DNA from 2 places in the Acuticoccus sp. I52.16.1 genome. Region 1 is predicted to be linked to the other one. Evidence: predicted binding sites of a transcription regulator. Region 1 holds the regulator's gene; the other holds the start of a gene.
The links. The regulator HrcA, encoded in region 1, represses chaperone genes, less so after heat shock. The targets are predictions, from matches to a motif close to GTTAGCACTCNCNNNNNGNGAGTGCTAAC.
Positions count from the first base shown of each region.

Region 1 (14,353 bases):
CGGCTCGCCGGGGAAGAAGAAGAGGCCGGCCGCCGCCAGCGCCGGGTCCACCCGCTGCTCGGCCGGCGAGTAGATCGGGCGGAACACGGGAACGCCCCGCTCGGCGTTTTCGATCAGCCGGTTGAGGCCGGCCACCACCGCGTCCGGGTCGACGGCGCTGTGGTAGGGCAGCAGCGAGCCGATCCGGTCGAGGGCAAGATCGCGATCATAGTCCCGCCCGTACCAGGGCAGGGTATATTGCGCGAATCCTTCGAGCGACGGGTGGTCCAGCAGGACGCCGATCGTGTCGTCCGTCGCGAGCGGGGCCGCCACGTCCCGTCGTTGGGTTGCTTCGGCAGGCACCGGGGCGGTCTGCGCCGCGGCGGTCGCCGTCGTCATCGCAATGGCGGCGCACGCTGCGATCCAGCGTGGCCGACGGGATCGGGCATCGCTGCCGGGAAGGGGCTCATCCATACCGTGACCTTGCAAGTCGGGCGGGCCGAGGCGCGGCGCCGAACGGCTGGCCGGCGCTCAGCCCAAGTCACTGCACCAGGTATTCGGAATCGTCGCTCCGACAACCTGCGGATTGATAACTAGCGCCGATAGGCCCTTGCGACCAGGCGGCCCTCGTCCGCGCTCGCCGCGCTCCTAAAGCGTCGTCAGCCGATCCGCGACGAGCCGCAGGACCGCCGGGACGTCGACCGTCTCGACCACGTCGACGCGTGGCGCCGCGGCGTCCGCCGCCGGGTCGATCAGCGTGGCACCCTCGGTGGGGCCCGGCCGGTAGTCGACCGCGATGCGCATCGGGCGCGCGGTGAAGAGATGCGGGGCAAGCAGGTAGGCGATCGTGCAAGCGTCGTGGATCGCCGGGTCGCGCGCGGCATAGGCGGCGAGCATCGACGCGACGGCGCGGCAGCACGGCGTCCCCGCACGCTCGATCTCGGTCCAGAAGGCGGCATCGACCCGCACTTGTCGCGTCAGGTTGAGGCCGAAGAGGTCGACCCCCGCGCCGCTCGACAGGACGATGTGCGCCGCCACCGGGTCGTGCATGACGTTGAATTCGGCCATCGGCGTGATGTTACCGGGGACGCCCACTGCCCCGCCCATCACCACCAGCCGTTTCAGCCGTGCCGGCAGCTCCGGTGCCTTGGCGAAGGCGAGCGCCACGTTGGTCAGCGGCCCGATCGCAGCCAGTACGACGCTCTGCGGCGGTGCGGCCATGATGCGCTCGACCAGAGCGTCCGCCGCATGCCCCGCGGCCGGAGCCGGACGGGCGGCCGGCAGCGGCACACCGCCGAGCCCGTCGTCGCCGTGCGCGTAGGACCAGCGCACCTCGCGCGGCAACAGGCCGCGCCGGCAGCCGGCATGGACCGGCACGTCGGCCCGCCCCGCCAAAGCCATCAACCCGCAGGCGTTGGCGGTGACGATGTCGAGCGGGCGATTGCCGGCGATGGTGGTGACGGCGGCGAGGTCCAGCTCCGGCGAGGCCAGCGCCAGGACCAGCGCGATGGCGTCGTCCACACCGGGGTCGCAGTCGATGATGAGGGTGGTGGCGGTCATCGCATTTCGGCATCACGGGGCGCCCGCGCGGCGGTGCGGCGCACAAGAAAAAACGGGCGGAGACACGGTTGCCGTGCCCCGCCCGCGATGAATGAGGTGCGTTGCCGGCGCCCGGCGTCGCGGTCTACTTCTTGTAATAGACCTCGACCGGCGGCGGGCTCTTCAGCCGCATGTAGCCGATACCGCCGGCGATGTTGGCGCCCGCCTGCCCCTGCACCGAGAGCGGCTGCAGGTTGATCGACCGGTCGAACCCGCCGATCAGGATGTTCGCCCCCAGGCCCAGCGCCCAGGTCGCTTCCGCGGAGACACCATAATAGCGGCCTTCGAGCGCGCCGGGCGAGAGCTGCGTCGTCGGCGCGAACACCGCCCAGGCGATCTTGGAACCGGTGGTGATGCCGGCGTCCAGGCCGATCTTGGTGATCGCCCCCTCGTAGGCCTCGTCCGCCGAACCGAGCGCATTGAAATAGCACGCCAGCGGTTTGCGCGAGCCGACGATCAGACCGGCGCCACCGGCGACATCGCACGTCAGGATGCCGACGCGCACGCCGAAGTCCGCCTTCGCCGCTGGCGCGGATGTCGCCACACCGAGGACAGCGAGGACGGCAACAAGGTATTTCCGCATGGTGTAGTTCTCCGTTCAGACGACCGAGAAACGCGGGGCAGCCTCAGCTGAGATTGCCGCAGAACCTTTGGATACGACGGCAGGCTTCCTCCAGCGCGTCCGTCGCAGTGGCATAGGAAATGCGAAAATGCGGCGCGAGGCCGAACGCGGATCCCTGAACAACCGCAACGCCTTCACTCGTTAGGAGTTCCGTTACGAATGTTTCGTCATCGTTGATGACGGTGCCCGACGGCGCCTTGCGGCCGATCAAACCCGCGCACGACGGGTAGACGTAGAACGCCCCCTCCGGCGTCGCGCACTTGATGCCGTTCGCCTGGTTCAGCATCGACACGACGAGGTCGCGGCGGTCCTTGAAGATCACGTTGTTGTCGGCGATGTGCTGCTGCGTGCCGTTCAGCGCCTCGACCGCGGCCCACTGCGAGATCGACGACGGGTTCGACGTCGACTGCGACTGGATCTTCGCCATCGCCTTGATGAGCTGCGTGGGGCCGCCGGCGTAGCCGATGCGCCAGCCCGTCATCGCGTACGCCTTGGACACGCCGTTGACGGTGAGCGTGCGCTCCTTCAGCCCCGGCTCGACCTCGGCGACCGAGTGGAAGGTGAAGTCGTCGTAGACGAGGTGCTCGTACATGTCGTCCGTCATCACCCACACGTGCGGGTGCTTCATCAGGACGTCGGTGAGCGCCTTCAGCTCCTCGCGCGTGTAGGCCGCGCCGGAGGGATTGGACGGCGAGTTGAGGATCAGCCACTTGGTCTTGGGCGTGATCTTCGCCTCCAGCTCGGCCGGCTGCAGCTTGAAGTTCGTCGCCGCGGACGCCTCGGCAGCGACGGGGACACCGCCTCCGAGCAGCACCATGTCCGGGTAGCTCACCCAGTAGGGCGCCGGGATGACGACCTCGTCGCCCGGGTTCAGCGTTGCCATCAGCGCGTTGTAGAGCACCTGCTTGCCGCCGGTGCCGACCGAGATCTCCGCCGGCGTGTAGGCGAGGTTGTTCTCGCGCGCGAACTTGTCGACGATCGCGTCCTTCAGCTCGGGAATGCCGTCGACGGCGGTATACTTCGTCTTCCCCTCGCGGATCGCCTTGATCGCCGCTTCCTTCACGTTCTCCGGGGTATCGAAGTCGGGCTCGCCGGCACCGAGGCCGATCACGTCCTGGCCGGCGCGTTTCAGCTCGGCGGCCTTCTGGGTCACCGCGATCGTGGGGGAAGGTTTGACGCGCGCCAGCGTGTCGGACAGGAAGGCCATGATCTATTCCGTCGGTCGATTTATGCGGCCGTTATCGGCGCATATGTGTGCACCCGCAAGGGCCGATGGAACACGTTCCGTTTCACCTAGATTGCAGGTCTGCCATTTTGGGTGGCACGGGAGGGTGCCACACATGGCGCGCCGGTGCTAAGCCGGACGCGACTCGAGGAGAGAAAGGGGCGGATGAACGTCCTCCTGACCGGACAGAAGGCGTTCGGCGCCGCTGTGTTCGCCATGCTGCAGCGGCTGGGCTGCACCGTTTGCGCGGTGTCGGCGCCCGCACTGCGCGAGGACGGCGTGCGCGAAGACCGCTTGCGCGCCGCAGCCGATCGCGCCGGCGTGCCATGGATCCTCCCCGGCACCCTGCGCGCCGAGACCGTCCCCCACGGCACCGACCTGATCCTGGCCGCGCACAGCCACGATTTCGTGGGCCGGCGCACGCGCATGGCGACGACGTTCGGCGCCATCGGCTACCACCCGTCGCTGCTGCCGCGCCACCGCGGCCGCGACGCGGTGCGCTGGACGATCCACATGAAGGACCCGATCGCCGGCGGCACGGTCTACTGGCTGTCGGAGCGGATGGACGGGGGCGACGTCGCCGCGCAGGACTACGTCTTCGTCGCGCCGGGCGAGACGGTCGAGAGCCTCTGGCGCGAAAAGCTGTTTCCGCTGGGCGTGACCCTGCTGGAGCGGGCGGTGAAGGACATCGCCGCCGGCGTCATCCGCCGCGAGCCGCAGAACGAGCTTTATGCGACGTGGGAGCCGTCGTGGGAGCGTCCGCCGGCGAACCGTCCGGAACTCGACCTCATCGGCACGTTGCCCAACGGTACCCGCGTCACGCGCAAGGCGGCGCGCGGGTAGGCGCGGGCGCGAGGCATGGCGAGAATTCCGCTGCTCGGCGGGACGGCGCAAGAGCGCCGGCACCGCGAGGCGCCAGCGCATCGTGCGTCGTCACGATGGGGACCTTCGGGCGTGGGTGCTTAGAACGCCCAGCCGTCGGACAGGGTGGCGTGCCAGCCGTCGAGGATCGGGAGCGTGGACTGCGAGTAGTTCTGCTCGTTCTCGATCTTCTGATACGACGGGACCTTGACGCCGCCGTCGGCAAACCTGGGCGTGACGGGGACCGCCCGGCCGCGGAACATCGCCACACCCGGCAGATTGCGATAGGGGCCGTCGTAGGCGCCGGTGCCACCGGCACCGTCCCCATAAGGACGGACCGTGATCGACGTCTGGGCCGATGCCGTGCCCACGGCTCCCAAGAGCAGAATCGCTGCCAGAATGGTTCTCATCGTTCCGTCCTCCGGCGGCTCATCCGCCTGCTTTCCGTTCATGGCCGCCCACCGGCGCATACCTAGCGCGATGCCCCGCCGGGCCTCCGACGCCATACTGACACGCAATACCCATAACCCAGATGGCGCAACATTGCGAATAAACTCGCAAGCCTGCCCATGGGTTGCTCGTCATTTGATTAATCGCGAAACCACCTGGGCGGTATAGTCGACCGCGGGGATGATCTTGGCGTAGTTCAACCGCGTTGGCCCAATGATTCCAAGGACTCCGATGGTGCGGTGCTGCGGGTCCCGGTAGGGCGACATGATCAGCGACGAGCCCGAGAGCGAAAACAGCTTGTTCTCGGAACCGATGAAAATGCGCACCCCCTCGCCCCCTTCGGTCAGCGAGAGGAGCTGCATCAGCTCCCGTTTGGTCTCCAGATCGTCGAGCAGCTGGCGCACACGGTCGATGTCCTCGCGCACGCCGAGGTTCTGCAGGAGGTTGGCCCGGCCGTGGACGATCAACGACCCAGTGTCCTTGGCGCTGGCGTCCGACCAGGAGGCGATGCCCTGCTCGATCAGCTTCTCGGTCAGCGCGTCGAGCTGGGCGCGTTCCTCCTCGGCCCGGCGTGAGATGATGGCGCGCGCCTCGCTCACCGTCGCGCCGCGGATGTGGGCGTTGAGATAGTTCGACGCCTCCTGCAACGCAGACGGCGGCAGCCCCGCCGGCAGATCGACGATCCGATTCTCGACCGAGCCGTCGTCCGATACCAGGACGACGAGAGCCTTGCCCGGGTCGAGCGCCACGAACTCAATGTGCTTGAGGCGCAGATCGTGCGTCGCCGTCAGCACGACGCCCGCCCCGCTCGACATGCCGGACAACACCTGCGAGGCGCGGGTCAGCGCGGAGTCGACCGCGTCGGTCCCGTCCGCCACCGCCTCGATCCCGGTGCGCTCCTCGTCCGACAACTCGCCCACCGACAAGAGCGCGTCGACGAAGAAGCGCAGGCCCCGGTCGGTCGGCAGGCGGCCGGCCGAGGTGTGCGGCGCGAAGATGAGGCCGAGGTGCTCCAGGTCGCTCATCACGTTGCGCACCGATGCCGGCGACAGCTTGTTGGGCAAGGTCCGCGAGATCGAGCGCGAGCCGATCGGCTCGCCGGTGCTGAGATAGGCCTCGACGATCTGACGGAAGATGTCGCGCGAGCGCTCGTCGAGCTCGAGGGCGTCTCCAGTCACATCCATCAGGTTCATCGCGCGTGTGCTCCTTCCACGGGACTATCGCGGTGCGTCTGAATATGCCAACCCTCGCCGCCGGATGAGACGAGGGAATTGATATGCGACACGATGGCCGCCGGAGCGACGAGATGCGCGCCATTTCCATGGAACGCGCCGTCTCGCGGCATGCCGAGGGCTCGTGCCTCGTGAAGTTCGGCGACACTCACGTCCTGTGTACCGCATCGCTGGAAGAGCGTGTCCCGCCGTGGCTTCGGGGCGGCGGCGAGGGTTGGGTCACTGCCGAATATGGGATGCTCCCCCGCGCCACCAAGGAGAGGATGCGGCGTGAGGCGTCCGCTGGCAAGCAGTCGGGCCGCACGCAGGAGATCCAGCGCCTGATCGGCCGCTCGCTGCGCGCGGTGGTCGACCGGGCGGCGCTCGGCGAACGGCAGATCTCGGTCGACTGCGACGTCATCCAGGCCGACGGCGGCACCCGGACCGCCGCGATCACCGGCGCCTGGGTCGCCCTGTCGGACTGCGTGACGTACATGATGTCGGCCGGGATGATCACCGCCAACCCGCTGACGGACCACGTCGCGGCGATCTCCTGCGGCATCGTCGAAGGCACCCCGGTGCTCGATCTCGACTATCCCGAGGACTCCACCGCCCACACCGACGCCAACTTCGTCATGACCGGCTCGGGCGGTATCGTCGAGGTGCAGGGGACGGCCGAAGGCGCTCCCTTCTCGCGCGAGGAGCTGACGGCGCTGATGGACCTCGCCCAGGGCGGCATCGCCCGGCTGGTCGACCTGCAGAAGCTGACCATCTCGTGAGCGCGGCGGCATGAGCGGGGGCGCGGACCTGCGCGCCGCGATCGGCGACAAGCTGGTGCTGGCGACGCACAACAAGGGCAAGATCGCCGAGTTCGACACGCTGCTCGCGCCGCTCGGCATCACGGTGGTCTCGGCCGGCGCGCTGGGGCTGCCGGAGCCCGAGGAGACCGGCACCACCTTCGCCGCCAACGCCGCGCTGAAGGCCGAGGCGGCCACCGCGGCGACGGGCCTCCCGGCGCTCGCCGACGATTCCGGGCTGACGGTCGACGCGCTGGGCGGCGATCCGGGCATCTACTCGGCGCGCTGGGCGGGCCCGGACAAGGACTTCGCCCATGCCATGCAGCGGGTTCTGGACGGCCTCGCCGCCGCCGGAGCCACCGCGCCCGACCAGCGGCGCGGCGCGTTCGTCGCCTGCCTCGCCCTCTCTCTCCCCAGCCGTGCGACGACCCTCATCGAGGGGCGCTGCGAGGGCGTGATAGCCGGCGCACCGCGCGGCACGGGCGGCTTCGGCTACGACCCGCTCTTCGTGCCAGACGATGGCGACGGCCGCACCTTCGGCGAGATGGACAGCGCCGAAAAGCATGGCGGCCCCACGCCCCTCTCGCATCGCGCCCGCGCCGTCGCCATGTTCAAGGATCGGCTCGGAGTGGCGAACGCCACCTGACGCGGCCGGGCGCGACGTCCGGTCCCGGCGGGGGCGATCCCCTGAGGCCCTGCGGTTTGTGGTACGATCCCGCCGTACGGCAAAGGCCGTGCCGCAGCCCCGAGGGGAGGCGGTCCGGCCACTGCGAGACGACCGAGGGGAAGAAGAGCGGCGTTCCAGTCACACTGGCCCACAACCGAAGCCCGAGGGGGCCTCGGTACAGCGCAGCGTGCTTCTTTTCGAGCCACGACTCGCCGTAGGAGGGACCATGTCCACTTTGAGCGTCGCACAAGTCGAGTATCCGGTGCGCGATGATGGCGGGTTCGCGGTCTACGTGCATTGGCCGTTCTGCCAGGCGAAGTGCCCCTATTGCGACTTCAACAGCCACGTCCGGCACGCGCCCGTGGACCAACGCCGCTATGCCGCCGCCATGGCCCGCGAGCTGGCGACGCTCGCCGCGTGGACCGACGCGCGCCGTCCCCTCTCGGTGTTCTTCGGCGGGGGCACCCCGTCGCTGATGGAGCCGGCCACCGTCGACGCCATCCTCACTGCTATCGACGCCACGCTCGGCCTCCCGGCGGATGCCGAGATCACGCTGGAGGCCAACCCCACCTCCGTCGAGCAGGCGCGGTTCGAGGGGTACCGCGCGGCCGGCGTCAACCGCGTGTCGCTGGGGGTACAGTCGCTCGCCGACGCCGAGCTCGCCAAGCTGGGCCGCCTGCACGACGCGGCCACCGCGCGCACCGCGCTGGCTCTGGCGCGGCGGATCTTCCCGCACGTCTCGGCCGACCTCATCTACGCCCGCCCCGGCCAGACAACCGCCGACTGGGCCGCCGAGCTGTCGCAGATGCTCGACCTCGCGGGCGACCACCTCTCGCTCTACCAGCTCACCATCGAGCCCGGCACGCGCTTCTTCGACCTCGCCGAGACGGGCAAGCTCGTCGTTCCGGAGGACGACGCCGCCGCCGACCTCTACGAGCTGACGGCCGAGCTGACCGGCGCCGCCGGCTTCGCCCGCTACGAGGTGTCCAACCACGCCCGCCCCGGCGGCGAGGCGAAGCACAACCTCGTCTACTGGCGGGGCGGCACGTACGTCGGCATCGGCCCGGGCGCGCACGGCCGGATCGACGCGGCGGGCGTGCGCACCGCGACCTCCACCCACAAGCTGCCCGAGACGTGGCTCGCCGCCGTCGAGGCGGACGGGCACGGGCTGGAGGCTCGCGAGCCGCTGGACGCCGCCGCGCAGGGCGACGAATACCTCCTGATGGCGCTGCGGCTCTCCGAGGGGCTCGACCTCGACGCCTACGCCCGCCGCGCCGGCGCCCCGCTGGACGAGGACCGCGTCGCCACGCTCGCCGCCAGCGGCTTCCTCGCCCGCGACGGGCGCCGCATCCGCGTGCCGGACACCGCGCGGCTCCTCACCAACGCCGTGGTGCGGGAGCTCGCCGCATGATCGCCGCCGCCACTCCGACGCCGGAGGCCCTCGCCGCCGAGCTGGAAGCCCTCTTCCTCGCCCACGACGAGAGCTACACCAAGGCGCGTCCGGCGCTGCTCGCCCGCCTGAAGGAGGCGCGCGCCACCGCGCTGAAGGCCTGCTCCGACGCGCTGGAGACCACCAAGTCCGGCACCAAAGCGGCCAAGGTGCTGGCCGGCGGGCAGGACGCGATCATCCAGGCGTTCTACATCTTCGCCGCCGAGCACCTCTATCCGACCGCCAACCCCTCGGTCGCGGAAAAGCTCGCCGTCATCGCCACCGGCGGCTACGGCCGCGGCCTGCTGGCGCCGGGCTCGGACATCGACCTCCTCTTCCTCTATCCCTACCGGCCGACGCCGTGGACCGAGTCCATGGTCGAGACGATCCTCTACATGATGTGGGATCTGGGCCTGAAGGTCGGCCACGCCGCCCGCTCGATCGACGAGTGCGTCAAGCTCGCCCGGACCGACGTCACGATCCGCACCGCACTGCTGGAGTGCCGCCTCATCATCGGCGACGAGCAGCTCGCCGAGCAGCTCTACCAGCGCTTCGACCAGGCGGTCGTGCGCGGCACCGGCAAGAAGTTCATCGCCGCCAAGCTCGACGAGCGGGACGAGCGCCACCGCCGCCAGGGCCAGACGCGCTATCTCGTCGAGCCCAACGTCAAGGAAGGCAAGGGCGGCCTCAGGGACCTGCAAACCCTGTTCTGGATCGCCAAGTACTTCTACCGCGTGCGCTCGGAGGCGGAGCTGGTCGGCAAGGGCGTGTTCTCGGCCAAGGACTACCGCCTGTTCCGCAAGTGCGACGACTTCCTGTGGTCGGTGCGGTGCCACCTGCACCTCCTCACCGGCCGCGCCGAGGAGCGACTGACGTTCGACCTGCAACGCGAGATCGCCCAGCGCCTCGGCTACTCGCCGCGGCCGGGCCTGTCGGACGTCGAGCGGTTCATGAAGCACTACTTCCTGGTCGCCAAGGACGTCGGCGACCTGACGCGCATCCTCTGCGCCGGGCTCGAAGCGCAGCACGCCGTGCAGCCGATCGGCCTGTCGCGGATGATGCGCACCCTCACCGGCACGACGACACGTGTCCTGGACGAGAACTTCGCCGCCGAGCATGACCGGGTGATCCTCGCCAACCCCAACGCCTTCGCCGAGGATCCGGTGAACATGCTGCGGGTGTTCGCGGTGGCCGACGCCAACAACCTGCGCCTCCACCCCAACCTCCTCTTCCAGATGCGCCGCTCGCTGAAGCTCATCAACGCGGACGTGCGCACCGACGAGGACGCCAACCGCATCTTCGTGCACCTCCTGTGCGACGCGCACGACCCCGAGACGCTGCTCCGGCTGATGAACGAGACGGGCGTGCTGGGCGCCTTCGTCCCCGACTTCGGCAAGATCGTCGCGATGATGCAGTTCAACATGTACCATTCGTACACGGTGGACGAGCACCTCATCCGGTCGGTCGGGCTGCTGTCACGGATCGAGCGCGGCCGCGTCGAGCAGGACCACCCGCTCGCCTCGCACCTCATCTCCACCGTGCACAACCGCCGTGCGCTCTACGTCGCGGTCTTCCTGCACGACATCGCCAAGGGCCGGCCGAAGGACCACTCCATCGAAGGCGGGCGCATCGCTCGGCGGCTGTGCCCGCGGCTGGGGCTGACGCCGGCCGAGACCGACCTCGTCGCGTGGCTCATCGAAGAGCATCTCACGATGTCGATCACCGGGCAGTCGCGCGACCTGTCGGATCCGAAGACGATCGAGGATTTCGCCGTCAAGGTGCAGAGCTTCGAACGGCTCAAGCTGCTGGAAATCCTCACCGAGGCGGACATCGCGGCCGTGGGTCCCAACGTGTGGAACGGCTGGAAGTCGACCCTCCTGCACACCCTGTTCGACGAGACCGAGGCGGTCATCGCCGCGCGCCACACGCGGCGCCCGCGCCAGGCCCGCATCGCCGCCTCCAAGGACGCCTTCGCCCAGCGCGCGACCGGGGTCCTCACCCCGGCGCAGCGCGACGAGTGGCTGAAGATGCACGCCGGTCCCTACTGGATCCGCGTCGGCGCCGACGATGCGCTCTACCACGCGAGCCTGTGGGCCAAGGGCACCAAGGGCGATGTCTGCATCGGCTGCCGGGTGATCGACACGACGACCACCGAGGTGACCCTCATCGCCCCGGACGAGGACAAGCTTCTCACCGTCGTCGCGGCGGCGTGCGCGGCCGTTCAGGCTTCCGTCAGGTCGGCGGAAATATTCACGACCAACGACGCGATGGCGCTGGACGTGTTCCACATCCGGCCCCTGTCGGACGACCTGATGGACGAGGAAGCGCGGGTGCAGCGGATCGGTCAGATGGTGCGGGACGCCCTGTCCGGCCGGGCCCCTGTGCCGCGTCCGCCCGAACGGCAGTTGCGCCCGGTGCGGCAGAAGGCGTTCAACCACCCGACCGACGTGATCGTCGCCAACGACTGGTCCAAGGGCTACACCGCGATCGAGGTCTCCGGCCTCGACCGGCCGGCCCTCTTCCGCGATCTCGCCGACGCTCTCCTCGCGCTCGACCTCAACGTGCGCTCGGCCCAGCTCGCGACGTTCGGCGAGCGGGTGGTCGACGTCTTCTACGTGACCGGTCCCGAGGGCGGTCAGATCACCAATCCGGAGCTGCGCGCCCAGATCGTCGAGCAGCTTCGCCAGGCCTACGACAACTCGCCCTCCGCTTCGGCGCTGACGGCGGCTTAGGAGAGGATCCCCCCATGAGCCTCCTCAGAAATTTCGCGACCGTGGGCGGCTACACCGCCGCGTCGCGCATTCTGGGGTTCGGCCGCGACATCCTCATCGCCGCGGCCCTCGGCGCCGGTCCTATCGCCGACGCATTCTTCGTCGCCTTCAAGCTGCCCAACCTCTTCCGCCGGCTGTTCGCGGAAGGGGCGTTCAACTCGGCCTTCGTGCCGATCCTGTCGCGGGCGCGGGCCGAGGATGGGCCGGAGGGGGGCGACCGGTTCGCATCCTCGGTGCTGTCGTGGCTGCTCCTCTTCCTGCTCGCCTTCACGGCGCTGGCCGAGATCGCGACGCCGTTGCTGGTGTGGATGCTGGCGCCCGGCTTCGCCGAAGAGGACACTCTCGCCCTCACCGTGTTCTACACGCGCATCTGCATGCCCTATCTGGCGGCGATGTCGCTGGTGGCGTTCTTCTCGGGCATCCTCAACACGCACAACAAGTTCGCCATGGCGGCGTTCGCGCCGGTGCTCCTCAACGTCGTCCTCATCGCCGCCCTCTCGCTGGCGCTGTGGATGGAGATCTCGCCCTCCCAGGCCGCCCTGACCCTCACCGTCGGCGTCTTCATCGCCGGTGTGGTACAGGCGCTGGCGTTGTGGTTCACGGTGCGGCGCCTGGGCGTGCGCCTGTCGATCGGCCGGCCGCGTCCCTCGCCGCGTCTCAAACGGCTGCTGCTCCTCGGGGTGCCCGGCGTCGCCGCGGGCGGCATCACGCAGATCAACATCGTCGCCGGCACCATCGTCGCCTCGTTCTGGTCCGGCGCCGTCTCCCACCTCTATTATGCCGACCGCCTCTACCAGCTGCCGCTCGGCATCGTCGGCATCGCGATCGGCGTGGCGCTGCTGCCGGACCTGTCGCGCCGGCTCGCCAAGGGCGACGTCGGCGGCGCGCTGTGGACGCAGAACCGCGCGCTCGAGTTCGCCCTCATGCTGACCCTGCCGGCGGCCGCCGCGCTCATCGTCGTGCCGCTGGAGATCGTCGTCACCCTGTTTGAGCGCGGCGCCTACGGCCGTGACGACGCGGCGCTGACCGCGGCGGCGCTCTCGGCCTACGGGTTCGGGCTGCCGGCGTTCGTCCTCATCAAGGTCTTCTCGCCGAGCTATTTCGCCCGTGAGGACACGCTGACGCCGATGATCTTCGCCGGCATCTCGATGGTGGTGAACGTCGCCGGGTCGATCGGCTTCGCCATGCTGCTCGCGCCCAAGGGGTTGCCGCACGTCGGCATCGCCGCGGCGACGAGCCTCGCGGGGTGGATCAACGCCATCTGCCTGTTCGTGGGGCTGGTCCGGCGGGGCGACTTCCGCGCCGACGCCACGCTCGCCTGGCGCGCCCTCGGCTTCCTCGCGGCCGCCCTGGCGCTGATGATCGTCGCGACCCTCATCGCCCAGGGCCTCGACGCCTGGTTCTTCGCCTCCGACACGATGACCGCCGCGCTCGCCCTCCTGATCCTGGTGGGCGGCTCGGCGGCGATCTTCGCGGTGGTGTGCGAGGCGTCGGGCGCGATGGGGGTGCGCGAGCTGCTGCGCGCCTTCCGCCGCGGCTGAGGGCGCACCGGAGCGCGCCCTCGCGGCATCCTCACTCGGGAATGCGGGCCTCGTAGTCGGCCCGCAGCGCCTGCCAGGTCGGCCAGAAGGGTGTCGGTGCGGTACCCTCGAGCGCGGCCGCCAGCACGCCCAGGTGCGCGTGCCACCCGGCGCTGACCGAGGTGAGGTTCGCCCGGTCCGACACCCGCGAGTGAACCAGCGTCAGGAGCACCCTGTCCCCCACCGGCGCCAGCGTGAACGACACCTCTCCCTGCTTCCAGGCGAAGACGAGGCGGCGCGGCGGCTCCACCGCGATGATGCGGCTGTCCATGCTGTGCTCCTCCGACATCCCCTCGGGTCGGGGGCCGGACCCCAGCAGTTCCTCGTTGCGCCAGGTCAAGGTGAACGGCGCGTCCTCCTCCAGGGTCATGTCGCCCGATGCCAGCCATTGGCGGCGCAGGTCGCTGTTCGTCAGGTAGTCCCACACCCGCTCGATCGGGCCGGGCAGCAGGCGCTCGATCTTGAAGGTGGCCGGCGCGATCACCGCGCCGTAGGCGTCGATCGTCATTGCATCGCTCATGGGTCGTCTCCTTCGGGAGGGTTGCGGTCGGTCTTCTCGGCGTCCTCCTGGTCGAGGAGGCGCTCCAGGGCGTCGAGGCGTCCGGTCCAGAACCGCTCGTAGACGGCGAGCCATTCGTGCGCGCTGGCGAGCGGTCCGGGATCCAGATGGCAGAGATGCGTGCGCCCGCGGACCTCGCGCCGGATCAAACCGGCGCGCTCCAGCGTCTTGATGTGCTTCGAGGCCGCCGCCAGCGAGATGGAGAACGGCTCGGCCAGCTCGCCGACGGTGCGGGAGCCGACCACGAGGTCGGCCAGCATCCGCCGCCGCGTGGCGTCGCCGAGGGCATGAAAGACGGCGTCGAGGTTCGGGGCGCTACATTCAACCATGCGGTTGAAGGTACCCCCTCCCCATCCATTGTCAACCATTAGGTTGAATGATTTCGTAGCCGCGTCCGAACCGCCGTCGACCGGCGGCCCGGGCCCCGAACCTCGGTGCGGGCGAGCTACAGAGCGCCGAGGGCTTCGACGATGGCGTCGCGGTAGCGCGAGGCGGCCTCGCGCGGGTCGGGCGCGGCGTTGATCGGCCGGCCCACGACGATGGCGTCGGCGCCGGCGAGGATCGCCTGCTGCGGGGTCGCGACGCGCTTCTGGTCGCCGCTCG
Region 1 covers NZ_CP094828.1:2,247,333-2,261,685, reverse strand. Annotated here, with positions in the region: gene MRB58_RS10220 (alpha/beta hydrolase) at 1-312, opposite strand, end outside; gene MRB58_RS10215 (nucleoside hydrolase) at 628-1,539, opposite strand; gene MRB58_RS10210 (DUF992 domain-containing protein) at 1,664-2,161, opposite strand; gene MRB58_RS10205 (pyridoxal phosphate-dependent aminotransferase) at 2,205-3,407, opposite strand; gene MRB58_RS10200 (formyltransferase family protein) at 3,591-4,268, shown strand; gene MRB58_RS10195 (hypothetical protein) at 4,388-4,696, opposite strand; gene hrcA (heat-inducible transcriptional repressor HrcA) at 4,868-5,929, opposite strand; gene rph (ribonuclease PH) at 6,013-6,726, shown strand; gene rdgB (RdgB/HAM1 family non-canonical purine NTP pyrophosphatase) at 6,737-7,390, shown strand; gene hemW (radical SAM family heme chaperone HemW) at 7,638-8,822, shown strand; gene MRB58_RS10170 ([protein-PII] uridylyltransferase) at 8,819-11,572, shown strand; gene murJ (murein biosynthesis integral membrane protein MurJ) at 11,587-13,152, shown strand; gene MRB58_RS10160 (SRPBCC family protein) at 13,184-13,711, opposite strand; gene MRB58_RS10155 (helix-turn-helix transcriptional regulator) at 13,708-14,079, opposite strand; gene pyrF (orotidine-5'-phosphate decarboxylase) at 14,196-14,353, opposite strand, start outside.

Region 2 (14,353 bases), 1.1 Mb from region 1:
GGCGATGGTGACGAGCGCGGCCGGCTCGAGCGGCAGGATCTCGGCCGGCGGCAGCTGGACGAGCAGCGGCGCCACTCCCAGCACCGCCCCCAGCGAGACCGAACCGGTGGCCGCCAGGGGCGGTAGCGCGCCGAGCCGATGGGCGATCACGTTGAGCAGGAAGCCGTAAGCCGCCGGCGTCGTGAGGCCGAAGAGAATCGCCGTCGCCGCCCCCCCGAACGAAACGATGGGCGTGCCCACCAGCGCCGCGGCGACGATGAGGACCGCCGCGAGCGCCCCGCGCGTCCCCGGCCGCTCGCCGAACAGGAGCGCGGCGAAGGCGATGGCGAACAACGGGTAGGTCATGAAGAGGACCGCCACCTCGGCGACCGGCAGGCTCCGCAGCGCCACGACGTAGCCGATCCACCCGAGCGCGATGGTGGCTCCGCCGGCGATCCCCCACAGCGTCGCCGTCCGCCGCGGCCCGCGCACGACCAGGAACGGCGCCAGCACCAGCGCGGTGAGCGCGAAGCGGAAGAAGGTGACGGCGGGTGCGGCCATGCCGAATTCCGGCAGCACCCGGCCGAAGTAGGCCGTGGTGCCGAACAACCCCGCCCCCGCGATGATGGCGAAGATGCCGGCGGGGTGGTGTCGGGCGGAGGCGAGGGAGGCGGACGAGGAACTCATCCTTCTCCTCTAGAGTACGCGGCCGGCGCGGTCTCCACCGCATCGCACCTACCGGCCCCGCGGCGGACCCGCGTGGGGCGATGCACCGTCACAGGCGCGGCACCCGGCCGATTTTACAATTTTCGCGAGAAATGTGCGGAAAATCCAACGCAGCTGGATGCAAGACGGCACGCCTATGACAGTCGATGCCAGAGCGAGTGTGTCCATGGTCGATGTCAGTACATTCAACTACTGCTTCCCCACCAGCCGGTGCGGCGTCAACTGCCCCGCGCTCCCGGCCGATCTGGGCGAAACCTACCTGGAGCACGAGTTCGAGGTGGCACGGCGCAGCGGCCTCTACGGGCGTATGCTGCGCGAGGGGGTGCTGACCGACGGCCTGTGGTTCTGGGACCTGCTCGAGCCGGACAACTGCTACATCAGCCCGGGCTTCTGGCGTGCGCTGGGATTCGCCCCGTCCACCCGGCCGCCGCTGATGGCGCACTGGCGCGCGCTGGTCTTCGAGGAGGACCTCGCCGCGTTCGAGGAGAAGATCGCCGCCCACCTCGCCAACCCCGCCACCCCCTACGACCAGGTCCTGCGTTGCCGAACCGCCGACGGAGCGACGCTGCGGGTGCGCTCACGCGGCGTCGCGCTGTTCGAAGACGGTGCGCCACGCCGCATGTCCGGCACCTTCGACGTGCTGGGCGACATGCGCGAGGACGTCCTGTCCGACAAGATGTCCGAGGTTCTGGAGCTGTCGCAGGACGCGATCTCCGTGTGGTGCATGCGCCGCGGGGTGCGACGCTGGAACCGCGGCGCGGAAGCGATGTTCGGCTTCACCGCCGAGGAGATGCAGGGCGAGATCGCCCATGAGCGCATGTGGGCTCGATTCTCCAGTGAATGGCCGGAGATCCTGGCGACGATCGAACGCGGGCGATCGTGGACCGGCGAGGCCGAGTGGCACGCCAGATCGGGCCGCACCGTCTACACCTCGACCACCCTGCAACGCATGGCGATCAGCGGAGGCGACACGCTCGTCCTGCAGGTGGACCGGGACGTGACGGCCAAGGTGGAGCTGCGCGAGCGGCAGCGCGTCATGACCCGCGAATTGAACCACCGGGTGAAGAACCTCTTCGCCGTGATCCGCGCGCTGGTGAAGCTCTCGTCCCTCGGCCAGGATCACGTGCCGGCGCTGGTGCGCGAGCTGGACCAGCGCATCGCCGCGCTCGCCGCCGCGCACGTCGTCAGCCTCGGCTACGAGATGGAGGACGGCGCGCCGTTGGGCGAGGTGCTCGAGGCGGTGCTGGCCCCCTACCCCGCCAGCCGCGCCGCACTGGAACTCGACGGGCCGAGCCAATGGCTGCCGCAGAGCCGGATCACACCCATGGGCCTCATCCTCAACGAATTGGCCACCAACGCGCTGAAGCACGGTGCCTGGTCCTCGCTGGAGGGGCGGGTGAGCGTGCGCTGGGAGCGCGTCCACGGTGACGGCGCCGAGCTGATTCGGCTGACGTGGGAGGAAATCTCGCCCTCGTTCCGCCCCAGCGGCACCGAAGCGACGCGCCGGGGCTTCGGCTCCGAGCTGATCGAGATGTCGACCGCCCAGATGGGGGCGGTCCTGTCACGCAGCGAGGGGCGGGCCGGCGTCCGGCTCACCCTCACCTTCGAGGCCGGCGTGCAGGTCGGCGCCGCAGCGCGTGCCCCCACCCTCCAACCGACGTCTGCCAGGAGCCACGTCCCATGATTGCAGAACCCTGCGAATCCACCCGCCTGCTGCGGCCGATGGCGACCCGACGCCAGCGCGTCCTATTGGTGGAGGACGAGGCTCTCATCGCACTGACGCTGAAAATGATGCTCGAGATCGACATGGGCCTCGACGTCGTCGGCCCGATCGCCCGGCTGGACGAGGCGATCGAGGCCGCGAGGACCGAACTCCTGGACCTCGCCCTGCTCGACGTCGCGATCATCGGCGGCGACGTCTTCCCGGTCGCCGATATTCTGCAGGCGCGCGACGTCCCGATCATCTTCCACACCGGGCACGGGCTGAAGGAAGATTTGATGGACTACTACGGCTGCGCCGAGGTCTTCTCCAAACCGTCCGACGATGCGGCGTTGCGTCACGCGATGACCCGCATGATCTCCGGCCCCGCCGCCGGCACCGGCTGACCCCGCTCCGCGCGATCGGCCGCACCGGCCCGTGCCATCGCACACTATTCGCCGGGCTTTCACATCATCACCCGGTCACGAGCGATCGGACCGGCCCGGCGCAATGGATGGAATGCCGCCGCGCGATTGATCCGCCCCACCCCCGCCCCCATCTGAAGGACGCAAAAAGTGTGACGCTCGTCACATTCGCGCGTTGACACTCGGACGCACCCATCATATCTCCCGGCCAGCGCTTGGCACTCACCTCAGGGGAGTGCCAACAGCGGCAAGACACTCAGAGACCGGGCACCAACGCCCCTTTTTGTCATGAGGACAGATATGAACTTCCGTCCGCTGCACGACCGCGTCGTCGTGCGCCGCATCGAGTCCGACACCAAGACCAAGGGCGGGATCATCATCCCCGATACCGCCAAAGAGAAGCCGCAGGAAGGCGAAGTCATCGCCGTCGGCCCCGGCGCCCGCGACGAGAACGGCTCCGTCCAGCCGCTCGACGTGAAGGCTGGCGACCGCGTCCTGTTCGGCAAGTGGTCCGGCACCGAGGTGAAGCTCGACGGTGAGGACCTCCTCATCATGAAGGAGAGCGACATCATGGGCGTCGTCGAAGGCGTCGCCGTCTCCGCCTAACTCACCGCGCCTCGAACAGATTTAAGGGAGCCCCACATGGCTGCTAAGGAAGTTAAGTTTTCGACCGACGCGCGCGACAAGATGCTCCGCGGCGTCGACATCCTCGCCAATGCCGTCAAGGTGACGCTCGGCCCGAAGGGTCGCAACGTCGTCATCGAGAAGTCCTTCGGTGCCCCGCGCATCACGAAGGACGGCGTGACCGTCGCCAAAGAGATCGAGCTGGAAGACCGGTTCGAGAACATGGGCGCGCAGATGGTGCGTGAGGTCGCCTCCAAGACCAACGACCTCGCCGGCGACGGCACCACCACCGCGACCGTTCTGGCCCAGTCGATCGTCCGTGAAGGCGCCAAGTCCGTGGCCGCCGGCATGAACCCGATGGATCTGAAGCGCGGCATCGACATGGCCGTCGTCGCGGCCATCAAGGACCTCGACGCCCGCGCCCGCACCATCAACACCTCCGACGAAGTCGCCCAGGTCGGCACCATCTCCGCCAACGGCGACAAGGAAGTCGGCGCGATGATCGCCGAGGCGATGCAGAAGGTCGGCAACGAGGGTGTCATCACCGTCGAAGAGGCCAAGTCGCTCGAGACCGAGCTCGAAGTCGTCGAGGGCATGCAGTTCGATCGCGGCTACATCTCGCCGTACTTCGTGACGAACGCCGAGAAGATGACGACCGAGCTCGAGGATCCCTACATCCTCATCTTCGAGAAGAAGCTCTCCAACCTCCAGGCGATGCTTCCGATCCTCGAGGCCGTCGTGCAGTCCGGCCGCCCGCTCCTCATCATCGCCGAGGACGTCGAGGGTGAGGCTCTGGCCACGCTCGTCGTCAACAAGCTCCGCGGTGGCCTGAAGGTCGCGGCCGTGAAGGCGCCGGGCTTCGGTGACCGTCGCAAGGCCATGCTGCAGGATATCGCCATCCTGACGAACGGCCAGGTCGTCTCCGAGGACCTCGGCATCAAGCTCGAGTCCGTCTCGATCGAGATGCTGGGCCGCGCCAAGAAGGTGTCGATCAACAAGGACGAGACCACGATCGTCGACGGCGCCGGTGACGCCGAGGACATCAAGGGCCGCGTCGCGCAGATCAAGCAGCAGATCGAAGAGACCACCTCCGACTACGACCGTGAGAAGCTCCAGGAGCGCCTCGCGAAGCTCGCCGGTGGTGTGGCCGTCATCCGCGTCGGTGGTGCCACCGAGGTCGAGGTGAAGGAGAAGAAGGACCGCGTCGACGACGCCCTCAACGCGACCCGTGCGGCCGTCGAGGAAGGCATCGTTCCGGGTGGTGGTGTCGCCCTGCTGCGCGCCAAGACCGCCGTCGCCAAGCTCTCCTCCGACAACCCGGACGTCGCGGCCGGCATCAAGATCGTGCTGCGCGCCCTCGAGGCTCCGGTGCGTCAGATCTCCGAGAACGCCGGTGTCGAAGGCTCCGTCGTGGTCGGCAAGATCCTCGAGAACGACAACATCGACTTCGGCTTCGACGCGCAGAACGAAGAGTACGGCAACATGATCGAGCGCGGGATCATCGACCCGAAGAAGGTCGTGCGTCACGCTCTCCAGGACGCCGCGTCGATCGCGTCGCTGCTCGTCACGACCGAGGCGATGGTCGCCGAGGCCCCCAAGAAGGACTCCGGCCCGGCGATGCCGGCCGGTGGCGACATGGGCGGCATGGGCGGCATGGGCTTCTAAGCCCGCGCCACCGTCCTCACGGACAGAAAGGGCCGCGCCTCGCGCGGCCCTTTTTTTATGCGCACTCGGCGGCGGCGCGACGCGGGCTCGACCATCGCCAGGCATGCCGACCGCGCGCCCCGCGACAAGCACGAGGAAATGGGCTTCTCCGACGGCTGGAGCACCCCGCTCGGCCAGCTGGTCGGCGTCGCCGCGACCCTGTATCGGCGCGCACCTGACCCGCGAGCGCGGCTGCGATATGATGCCGGGCCGCCCCGGCTGGCGGTGCCCCCGGCGCAGCACCGCCGCGGCCCCACGGGAAAAGGTGAGACGATGACCGGCCCCGCCACGGACGATCCGAACGCCGGCCAGCGCGCGTTTTGGAATGGAGGCCCGGCCCTGCTGCGATGGCGTGACATGCAGCCGACACTCGACCGCCTCTATCACGGGATCACCCTGCGCCTCCTGGAGATCCTCGCCCCCGCCCCCGGCGAGGACGCGCTCGACATCGGCGGTGCGGCCAGTGAGACGACTCGCCAGCTCGCCGCGCGCGTCGCCCCCGGCGGCCGCGTCCTCGGCGTCGACATTTCCGACGGGCTCGCCCGGGCCGGCCGCGACGCGCTGGCCGCGGCGGGCCTCACCAACGCCGAGATCGTCGTCGCCGACGCGCAGACCTACCCCTTCCCGCCGGCGCAATTCGACGTGGTCTCGTCCCGCTTCGGTGTCATGTTCTTCGCCGACCCGGTGGCGGCCTTCGCCAACATCGCCCGCGCGATGCGCCCGGGTGGACGCCTCGCCTTCGCCGCCTGGGGCGACTTCGCCGGCAACCCGTGGTTCCACGTGCCGCGCGACGCGGCGATCGCACGCCTCGGCCCGTCCGAGCGCGCCGCCCCCCGCGAGCCCGGCCCGTTCGCCTTCGAGACGCTGGACGACCCGGTCGCCATTCTCACAGCCGCCGGCCTGACCGCGGTGCGGGGGCGCGCCGAAACGATCCCCCTCGTCACGCCCGGTACGCCGCGCGACGCCGCGGCGGCGGCCTGTGCGCTCGGCCCGGCCTCCGCGATCATGCGCCAGTACGACGGCGGCCCGGACGACCTCGCCGCCATCGAAGCCACCGTCGCAGAGGCGTTCGTGCCCTACGCCGCGGACGGTGCGGTCGCCGTGCCGGCGACGCTGAACGTCCTCGAGGCGCGCGCGCCGGGATAGCGGCTGCGCCCGGGCGGGCCCGAACCGACCCGGCGGGACGGCGTTTCCACCACGAGCGCCCCCCGCAAGAACCGAGGCCCGCCCGCCATGTTCGACCTCGCCACCCTCACCACCGTCGCGCCGATCGTCCAGGTCTTCGTCTCACTGCTGTCGGCCGTCGTGTGGATCGCCTACCTGCAGATCTTCCTACGGCAGGTCGTCCATCAGCGGCGCTCGCAGGTGCTCATCAACCTCGGCGCCAGCAACACGCTCGACGGGCGCTGCTTCATCGCCAACCTCGGCATGGAGCCGGTCTACGTGTCGGACATCTCGCTGGTGATGCACGACCACGACCAGTACGTCGCCACGATCACCGACCGCACCTCCAGCGACAGCGACGACGCGTCCGACGCCCCGCCCAAATCCGGGACCTACCAGGGACCGCTGCGGGCGGGCGAGTACATGGACATCGGCAGCTTCCGCTCTATGCTCGACCGTGCAGCCTGCGCCTCCGGACGGCTGGACGCTCCCGTCGACCCGGCGAACTTCGGCGCGTTCGACATCGTCGCCGTCGCCTCGACCGCCGGGAACGCGCTGATCTCGGCCTCGGTGCGGACCTTCGGCCTCTACAACGACGGCGACACCTGGCTCGTCGTCCCGCGCCGGATCGACACCACGCAGATCCGCTCGCGCGGCGCCCGGCTGCGCCTCAAGCGTTACCTCGAGATGCGCATGCTGGCCGAGACCACCGACCACCGCCTCGCCCACGAGGACCGGCGCATCCAGGACGTGCTGCCCCGGAGCCGCCTCCGCCCGTCGACACCGCACACCCGGCTCGGCCGCCTCTTCCAGGCCGGTTGAGCGCGCCGCGCAAACGAAAACACCGGCCGCGGAGCCCGCGACCGGTGTCAGTGCATTGCCGTATGTGGCGGGAGGGCGGCTTACGCCTCCTCGGCCTCCAGGCGCGCGGCGTCCGCGGCACCCTTGGCATCCAGGTCGCGATCGACGAACTCGATGACGGCGATCGGCGCGTTGTCGCCATAGCGGAAGCCGGCCTTGAGGATGCGCGTATAACCGCCGTTGCGGTCCTTGTAGCGCGGGCCGATGGTCGCGAAGAGCTTCTTCACGGCCTCTTCGCTGCGGCACTTGGAGATCGCCTGGCGCCGGGCGTGGAGGTCGCCGCGCTTGCCCAGCGTCACCAGCTTCTCGATGTAGGGGCGAAGCTCCTTCGCCTTCGGCAGCGTGGTGACGATCTGCTCGTGCTCGATGAGCGAGGCGGCCTGGTTGGCCATCATCGCCATACGGTGGCTCGAGGTGCGATTGAGACGACGGCCCTGCTTCTTGTGGCGCATGGCGATTCTCCGATCCTGTGTGGGTGCCGGGCGCTTCCGGCGTTCGCGCTAGTGTGCCGACCCGCTCAGCGGAAAGGGTCGGGAGATACGGCCGGAGGATGAGCCCCGGCCGCTGGAAGCATCAATAGTGATGGTCCTCGTACCGCTTGGCCAGCTCCTCGATGTTGTCGGGCGGCCAGTTGGGCACTTCCATTCCGAGGTGCAGACCCATCTGGGCGAGCACTTCCTTGATCTCGTTCAGCGACTTGCGGCCGAAGTTCGGCGTGCGGAGCATCTCCGCCTCGGACTTCTGGATGAGGTCGCCGATGTAGACGATGTTGTCGTTCTTGAGGCAGTTGGCCGAACGGACCGAAAGCTCCAGTTCGTCGACCTTCTTGAGCAGCGCCGGGTTGAAGGCGAGCTCGGGCACCTCGTCGGCGACTTCCGGCTTGGTCGGCTCTTCGAAGTTCACGAAGATCGACAGCTGGTCCTGCAGGATGCGCGCAGCGTAGGCCACGGCGTCCTCGGGGCTCAGCGAACCGTCGGTCTCGACCTGCATCGACAGCTTGTCGTAGTCGAGCACCTGACCCTCGCGGGTGTTCTCGACGCGGTACGAAACGCGCTTGACCGGCGAGTACAGCGAATCGACCGGGATCAGGCCGATGGCGGCGTCCTCGGGCCGGTTGCGGTCGGCAGGCACGTAGCCCTTGCCGGTGTTGACCGAGAACTCCATGCGGATGTCCGCGCCCTCGTCCAGCGTGCACAGCACGTGGTCGGGGTTGAGGATCGACACGTCGCCCACGGTCTGGATGTCGCCGGCGGTCACCGCGCCGGGGCCCTGCTTGCGCAGCACCATGCGCTTCGGGCCTTCGCCCGACATGCGCACCGCGATTTCCTTGATGTTGAGGATGATGTCGGTCACATCCTCACGCACGCCGTTCATGCTCGAGAACTCGTGCAGGACACCGTCGATCTGGACCGAGGTCACAGCCGCACCCTGCAGCGAGGACAGAAGCACCCGGCGCAAGGCGTTCCCGAGCGTCAGGCCGAAGCCGCGCTCCAGAGGCTCGGCAACGACCGTGCCGATGCGCTTCGGATCGTAGCCGGGCGTGACCTCGAGCTTGTTCGGGCGGATCAGCTCCTGCCAGTTCTTCTGGTTGGTCGTCACGTCAAATGCCTTTCGATCTCGTGGGGCGTCGCCCGGAGCGCCCGCGGGGGCTGGCCCGCGGGCCAGGGCGCGCGAGCCCGGATGGCCGCGCAGCCGAGAGCGCGCCCCGTACGGGCGCGCTGGAAATGTTCGTTAGACGCGACGACGCTTCGGCGGACGGCAGCCGTTGTGCGGGATCGGCGTCACGTCGCGGATGGATGTGATGGTGAACCCGGCGGCCTGCAGCGCACGCAGCGCCGACTCGCGGCCCGAACCCGGCCCCGTCACCTCGACCTCGAGCGTGCGCATGCCGTGCTCGGACGCCTTCTTGGCGGCATCCTCGGCCGCGACCTGGGCGGCGTACGGGGTCGACTTGCGCGAGCCCTTGAACCCCATCGCGCCCGACGAGGACCACGAAATGGCGTTGCCCTGCGCGTCGGTGATGGTGATCTTCGTGTTGTTGAAGGAGGCGTTCACATGGGCGATGCCCGACGTGATATTCTTACGCTCCCTGCGCCGAACGCGCGTGGCTTCCTTCGCCATTCAGTCCCTCTGAGTGTGTGGCCCTTGGGCCGAAATGCTAGCGGCCGAGATTACTTCTTCTTGCCGGCGATGGGCTTCGCGGGGCCCTTGCGGGTGCGCGCGTTGGTGTGCGTGCGCTGGCCGCGAACCGGCAGACCGCGGCGATGACGCAGGCCGCGATAGCAGCCGAGGTCCATCAGCCGCTTGATGTTCATCGCGGTCTCGCGACGCAGGTCACCTTCGACGATGTAGTCGCGGTCGATGACCTCGCGAACCATCAGGACTTCGGCGTCCGACAGCTCATTCACGCGGCGCTCGGGCGCGATGGAGACCTTCTCGGTGATCTCCTTGGCCATCGAGGGGCCAATGCCGTGAATGTACTGCAGCGCGATGACGACGCGCTTGTTCGTCGGAATGTTGACGCCAGCGATACGAGCCACTTTGCCTCCTGCCGGTGCGACCGGCCATCGAGTAGAACCGGCCGAGCCGGTCGAATTGTCGTGCCGGTTGCCCGGCGGATGGGCGGGGACGGCGAGCCGAACCCCCAGTCTTCAGCCACGAACCGGGCGATTGCGATGACCGGTGGCTCCGGCCCTTCCCGACCGGCGAACCGGCCTGCCTCGCAACGCCGGTCTCCCGGCTGGTCGTTCGTGCCGGCCGAAGCCGGAAATCATCACGTGCCGGCCGAAGCCGGATGGTCTAAAGCGCCGCCCGAAGCCGGCTGTGGAGCGTCAGGCGCCGCACACGGCGGTTAACCCTCGGACAACTCCGACGCACGATACGTAAGATACGCACCCCGCGCGCGGCGGTGTGGCGCCCGTCGCCTCCAAGGCCACAGCCCGGCGCCGGCGCACCACCGCGGATCCCGGCCCCACACCCGCGTCGCGACGTCGCCGACCATGCGCCGATGCGCTAACGACGAACGGGCTGACGCCGCCGCAGACAACGGCGTGCCCAGCCCTGACGCTGTCGGGTTTTGGCCCATACCAGATCGCGCGGGCGCTATGCACCGCGACTCCTCCAGTTAGGCGCGGTGGGTAGCGCGGTGCAAGCCCCGCGTCAACCTTTTTTTGTTTATCCCGCGGCCCTGATTCGGCTGCCCTGCCCGGAGGACAGCGCGTCCTGGATCGACTGGGTCACCTCGTCGATCGACTGCATCCCGTCGATCGTCACCAGATTGCCGACCTCGCGGTAGTGGTCGACCAGCGGGGCGGTCTGTTCGCGATAGACGGTCAGGCGCTTCTTCAGCGCCTCGACCGTATCGTCCTCGCGGACCGCGTCGCCGCTCTCGGCGACGCGCTGCTCCACGCGGGCGGCGAGCGCGTTCTCGTCCACCTCGAGTTGGAGCACCGCGTCGAGGTCCATCTTGTGGTGATGCAGCACCTTCTCCAGCGCCTCCGCCTGCGCAACCGTGCGCGGGAAGCCGTCCAGAATGAAGCCGTTGGCGCAGTCGGGCTCTTCGATCCGCTCTTCGATGATGCCGACCACGACCGCATCCGGCACCAGGTCGCCGCGCGCCATGATGTCCTTGGCCTTGAGCCCGATCTCGGTCTCCGCCTTCACGGCCGCACGCAGCATGTCGCCCGTCGACAGTTGGGGGATGCCATGGGCGGCCATCAGCCGCTTCGCCTGGGTCCCCTTCCCCGCGCCTGGCGGTCCGAGCAAGATAAGCCTCATCGGCGATTCCCCTTGAGCTTGGCCTTCTTCACGAGGCCCTCGTACTGGTGGGCCAGCAGGTGTCCCTGCACCTGCGCTACCGTGTCCATGGTCACCGAGACGACGATCAGCAGCGAGGTCCCCCCGAAGTAGAACGGGACAGCCGTGGCCGAAATGAGGAACTCAGGCAACAGACAGATGATGATCAGATAGAGCGCGCCCAGCACCGTGATGCGGGTGAGCACATAATCGATGTACTGGGCGGTGCGCTCGCCGGGACGGATGCCCGGGATATAGCCGCCGTGCTTCTTCAGGTTGTCCGCAGTGTCGGCCGGATTGAACACGATCGCGGTGTAGAAGAAGGCGAAGAACACGATCAGCGACGCGTACGTGATCATGTACAGCGGGCGACCGTGGCCGAACAGCGTCTGGATCGTGCCCATGATGCCGGTGCCTTCGACCGCACCGAAGCCGGTCAATGTCGCCGGGATGACGAGGAGCGACGAGGCGAAGATCGGCGGGATGACGCCCGACGTGTTGAGCTTCAGCGGCAGGTGCGAGCTGTCGCCCTGGAACATCCGGTTGCCGACCTGACGGCGCGGATACTGGATCAAGAGCCGCCGTTGCGCCCGCTCCACGAAGACGATGAACGCGATCACCACCACCGCCATCACGAGGACGAGGAGGATGATCGGTGTCGACAACGCCCCTTGGCGGCCGAGCTCCAGCATCCCCGCCAGCGCCGACGGAAGCTCGGCGATGATGCCCGCGAAGATGATCAGCGAGATGCCGTTGCCGACGCCGCGCGAGGTGATCTGCTCACCCAGCCACATCAGGAACATCGTGCCGCCGACCAGCGTCACGACGGTGGTGAAGCGGAAGAACCAGCCCGGATCAGTGACGATCGTCCCCGCACTCTCGAGGCCCATGGCGATGCCGTAGGCCTGCACCGTCGCCAGGATCACCGTGCCGTAGCGGGTGTACTGGTTGATGTGCTTGCGGCCCTGCTCGCCTTCCTTCTTCAGCGCCTCCAGCTTGGGCACCACGGTCGTCAGGAGCTGGATGATGATCGACGCCGAGATGTACGGCATGATGCCGAGGGCGAAGATCGCCATGCGCGACACTGCGCCGCCGGCGAACACGTTGAAGAGGCCGATGATCCCCTGCTGCGCCTGCTCGAACGCCTGGCTGAGGGCGATCGGGTCGATACCGGGGAGCGGGATGTAGGTGCCCAGACGGTAGACCACGAGTGCACCCAGCGTGAACCAGATGCGTTTCTTCAGTTCGTCCGCCTTTGCAAACGCCTTGAAGTTTAGGTTGGAAGCAAGCTGTTCGGCGGCTGACGCCATGGACGGTCCGATCCTCGGCCTGAAGCACTCAATACGATGGAGGACAGCGCGGACTGCCGCGGCCCCGCATCTGCCACTAACGGGTTATTCATACGCTGTCACGGTCATGCCGTGCGCAAACGATCCGCTCCACTTAATAGCGGTTCGGCGGGAGGGCAATCCCACAATAGGCGCACAAACGCCGCCGTTGTCGCGCGACCACCGGTGCGGGTCGACGATCGCCCCCGCGCCGGGCCGTACGGCCGCGGCCCCGACGGGAACAGAGCGGCCCAGGGGGAACGCGGCCGGTGGACGGCGCGGCCCGGCATCGCGCGGCGTGGGCCCACGGTGCCCGCTTTCGCCCGGCGTCGCGGCACGGCCCGCACACTCTGTGGAGCCCCAACGCAAAAAGCGCCCCGCTGACGGGGCGCTTTCGCGTCGTCACGACATCGGCCCGACGATCAGGCCTCGGTCGTCTCGGTCTTCTTCGGGGCCAGCACCTCGATGGTGCCGCCGGCCTTCTCGACCGCCTCGCGAGCGGACTTCGACACGCCGGCGACCTTGAGGGTCAACGCCGTGGTCAGTTCGCCGTCGCCCAGAATGCGCACGCCGTCCTTGGCGCGGCGCAGAATGCCGGTCGCCGCGAGGGACTCGGCCGTCACCGGCTGCGAGGGGTCCACGCGGCCGGCGTCCACGGCGGCCTGCAGCTTGCCGACCGCGATGATGTTGTAGTCAGCGCGGAAGATGTTGTTGAAGCCACGCTTCGGCAGGCGCATGTGGAGCGGCATCTGCCCGCCCTCGAAGCCCTTGATGGCCACGCCCGAGCGGGACTTCTGCCCCTTCACGCCGCGGCCGCCGGTCTTGCCGGTGCCGGAGCCGATACCACGGCCGACGCGCTTGCGGGCCTTCGTGGCGCCCGGATTGTCGCGCAGTTCGTTGAGCTTCATGTCAAGCCTCCACGACCCGCACAAGGTGAGCCACCTTGGCGATCATGCCGCGCACCGCGGGAGTGTCCTCCAGCGTGCGGCGACGGTGCATCTTGTTCAGGCCGAGACCCTTGAGGGTCTGGCGCTGCTCGGCCGGACGGCGGATCGGCGAGCCGATCTGCTCCACCGTCACGGTCGGACGGCCGGCCGCCTCCGCGGCTTCCGCCCCCTTCGTCACGCGAACGTCAGGCATGGGTCATCTCCACGACCTCTTCGCCCTCGGCCGGGGTTTCGACGGCAGCGTCGTGCTCGGCGTCGCGGCGGCGGGCCTGCAGCGCGGACACCTTGAGCCCACGACGGGCGGCCACGGCACGCGGGGAATCCTGATCCTTCAGCGCCTCGAAGGTCGCACGGATCATGTTGTACGGGTTCGACGAGCCCAGCGACTTGGCGACGATGTCGTGCACGCCCAGGGTCTCGAACACGGCGCGCATCGGGCCGCCGGCGATGATGCCGGTACCGGCCGGAGCCGCACGCAGGAACACCTTGCCGGCGCCCCAGCGACCGGACACGTCGTGGTGCAGCGTGCGGCCCTCGCGCAGCGGCACGCGGATCAGCGTGCGCTTGGCGCTCTCGGTCGCCTTGCGGATCGCCTCCGGCACCTCACGCGCCTTGCCGTGGCCGAAGCCGACACGACCCTTCGTGTCGCCCACGACGACGAGCGCGGCGAAGCCGAAGCGCCGACCACCCTTCACGACCTTGGCCACACGGTTGATGTGAACCAGCTTGTCGACGAACTCGTTGTCTTCGTCGTCACGGTCGCGCCGGCGACCGCCTCTTCTGTTATCGTCAGCCATCTCATGCTCCTGGGCCGGCCGTTCGGGCGAACCCGCGTTCCGGCTTCAGATTGCCAATTCGATGCGCCCCTCCCCTCCGGACGCGGTGGGGGAAGGAAGCGTCGCCCCGGCGGCTCATTCCGCAACGGGGGAAGCCCGGCCGCGCACCCGTCGCAAGGGCGCCCGGACGGGCCTGATCAATGCGCGGCGCGGGCAAACGCCGCGCCGGTCCGCCTTAGAATTCGAGACCGCCCTCGCGGGCCGCATCGGCGAGCGCCTTCAGGCGCCCGTGGTAGAGCCGGCCACCACGGTCGAACACGACCTT
Region 2 covers NZ_CP094828.1:1,130,621-1,144,973, forward strand. Annotated here, with positions in the region: gene MRB58_RS05060 (DMT family transporter) at 1-666, opposite strand, end outside; gene MRB58_RS05065 (sensor histidine kinase) at 872-2,389, shown strand; gene MRB58_RS05070 (response regulator) at 2,386-2,811, shown strand; gene groES (co-chaperone GroES) at 3,130-3,435, shown strand; gene groL (chaperonin GroEL) at 3,472-5,118, shown strand; gene MRB58_RS05085 (class I SAM-dependent methyltransferase) at 5,515-6,303, shown strand; gene MRB58_RS05090 (hypothetical protein) at 6,391-7,143, shown strand; gene rplQ (50S ribosomal protein L17) at 7,224-7,634, opposite strand; gene MRB58_RS05100 (DNA-directed RNA polymerase subunit alpha) at 7,756-8,781, opposite strand; gene rpsK (30S ribosomal protein S11) at 8,914-9,303, opposite strand; gene rpsM (30S ribosomal protein S13) at 9,354-9,722, opposite strand; gene MRB58_RS05115 (adenylate kinase) at 10,357-10,959, opposite strand; gene secY (preprotein translocase subunit SecY) at 10,956-12,287, opposite strand; gene rplO (50S ribosomal protein L15) at 12,728-13,213, opposite strand; gene rpmD (50S ribosomal protein L30) at 13,215-13,445, opposite strand; gene rpsE (30S ribosomal protein S5) at 13,438-14,049, opposite strand; gene rplR (50S ribosomal protein L18) at 14,264-14,353, opposite strand, start outside.
Region 2: groES (co-chaperone GroES) is a predicted target of HrcA. The motif match lies at 3,044-3,072, and genes of this name have one in related genera.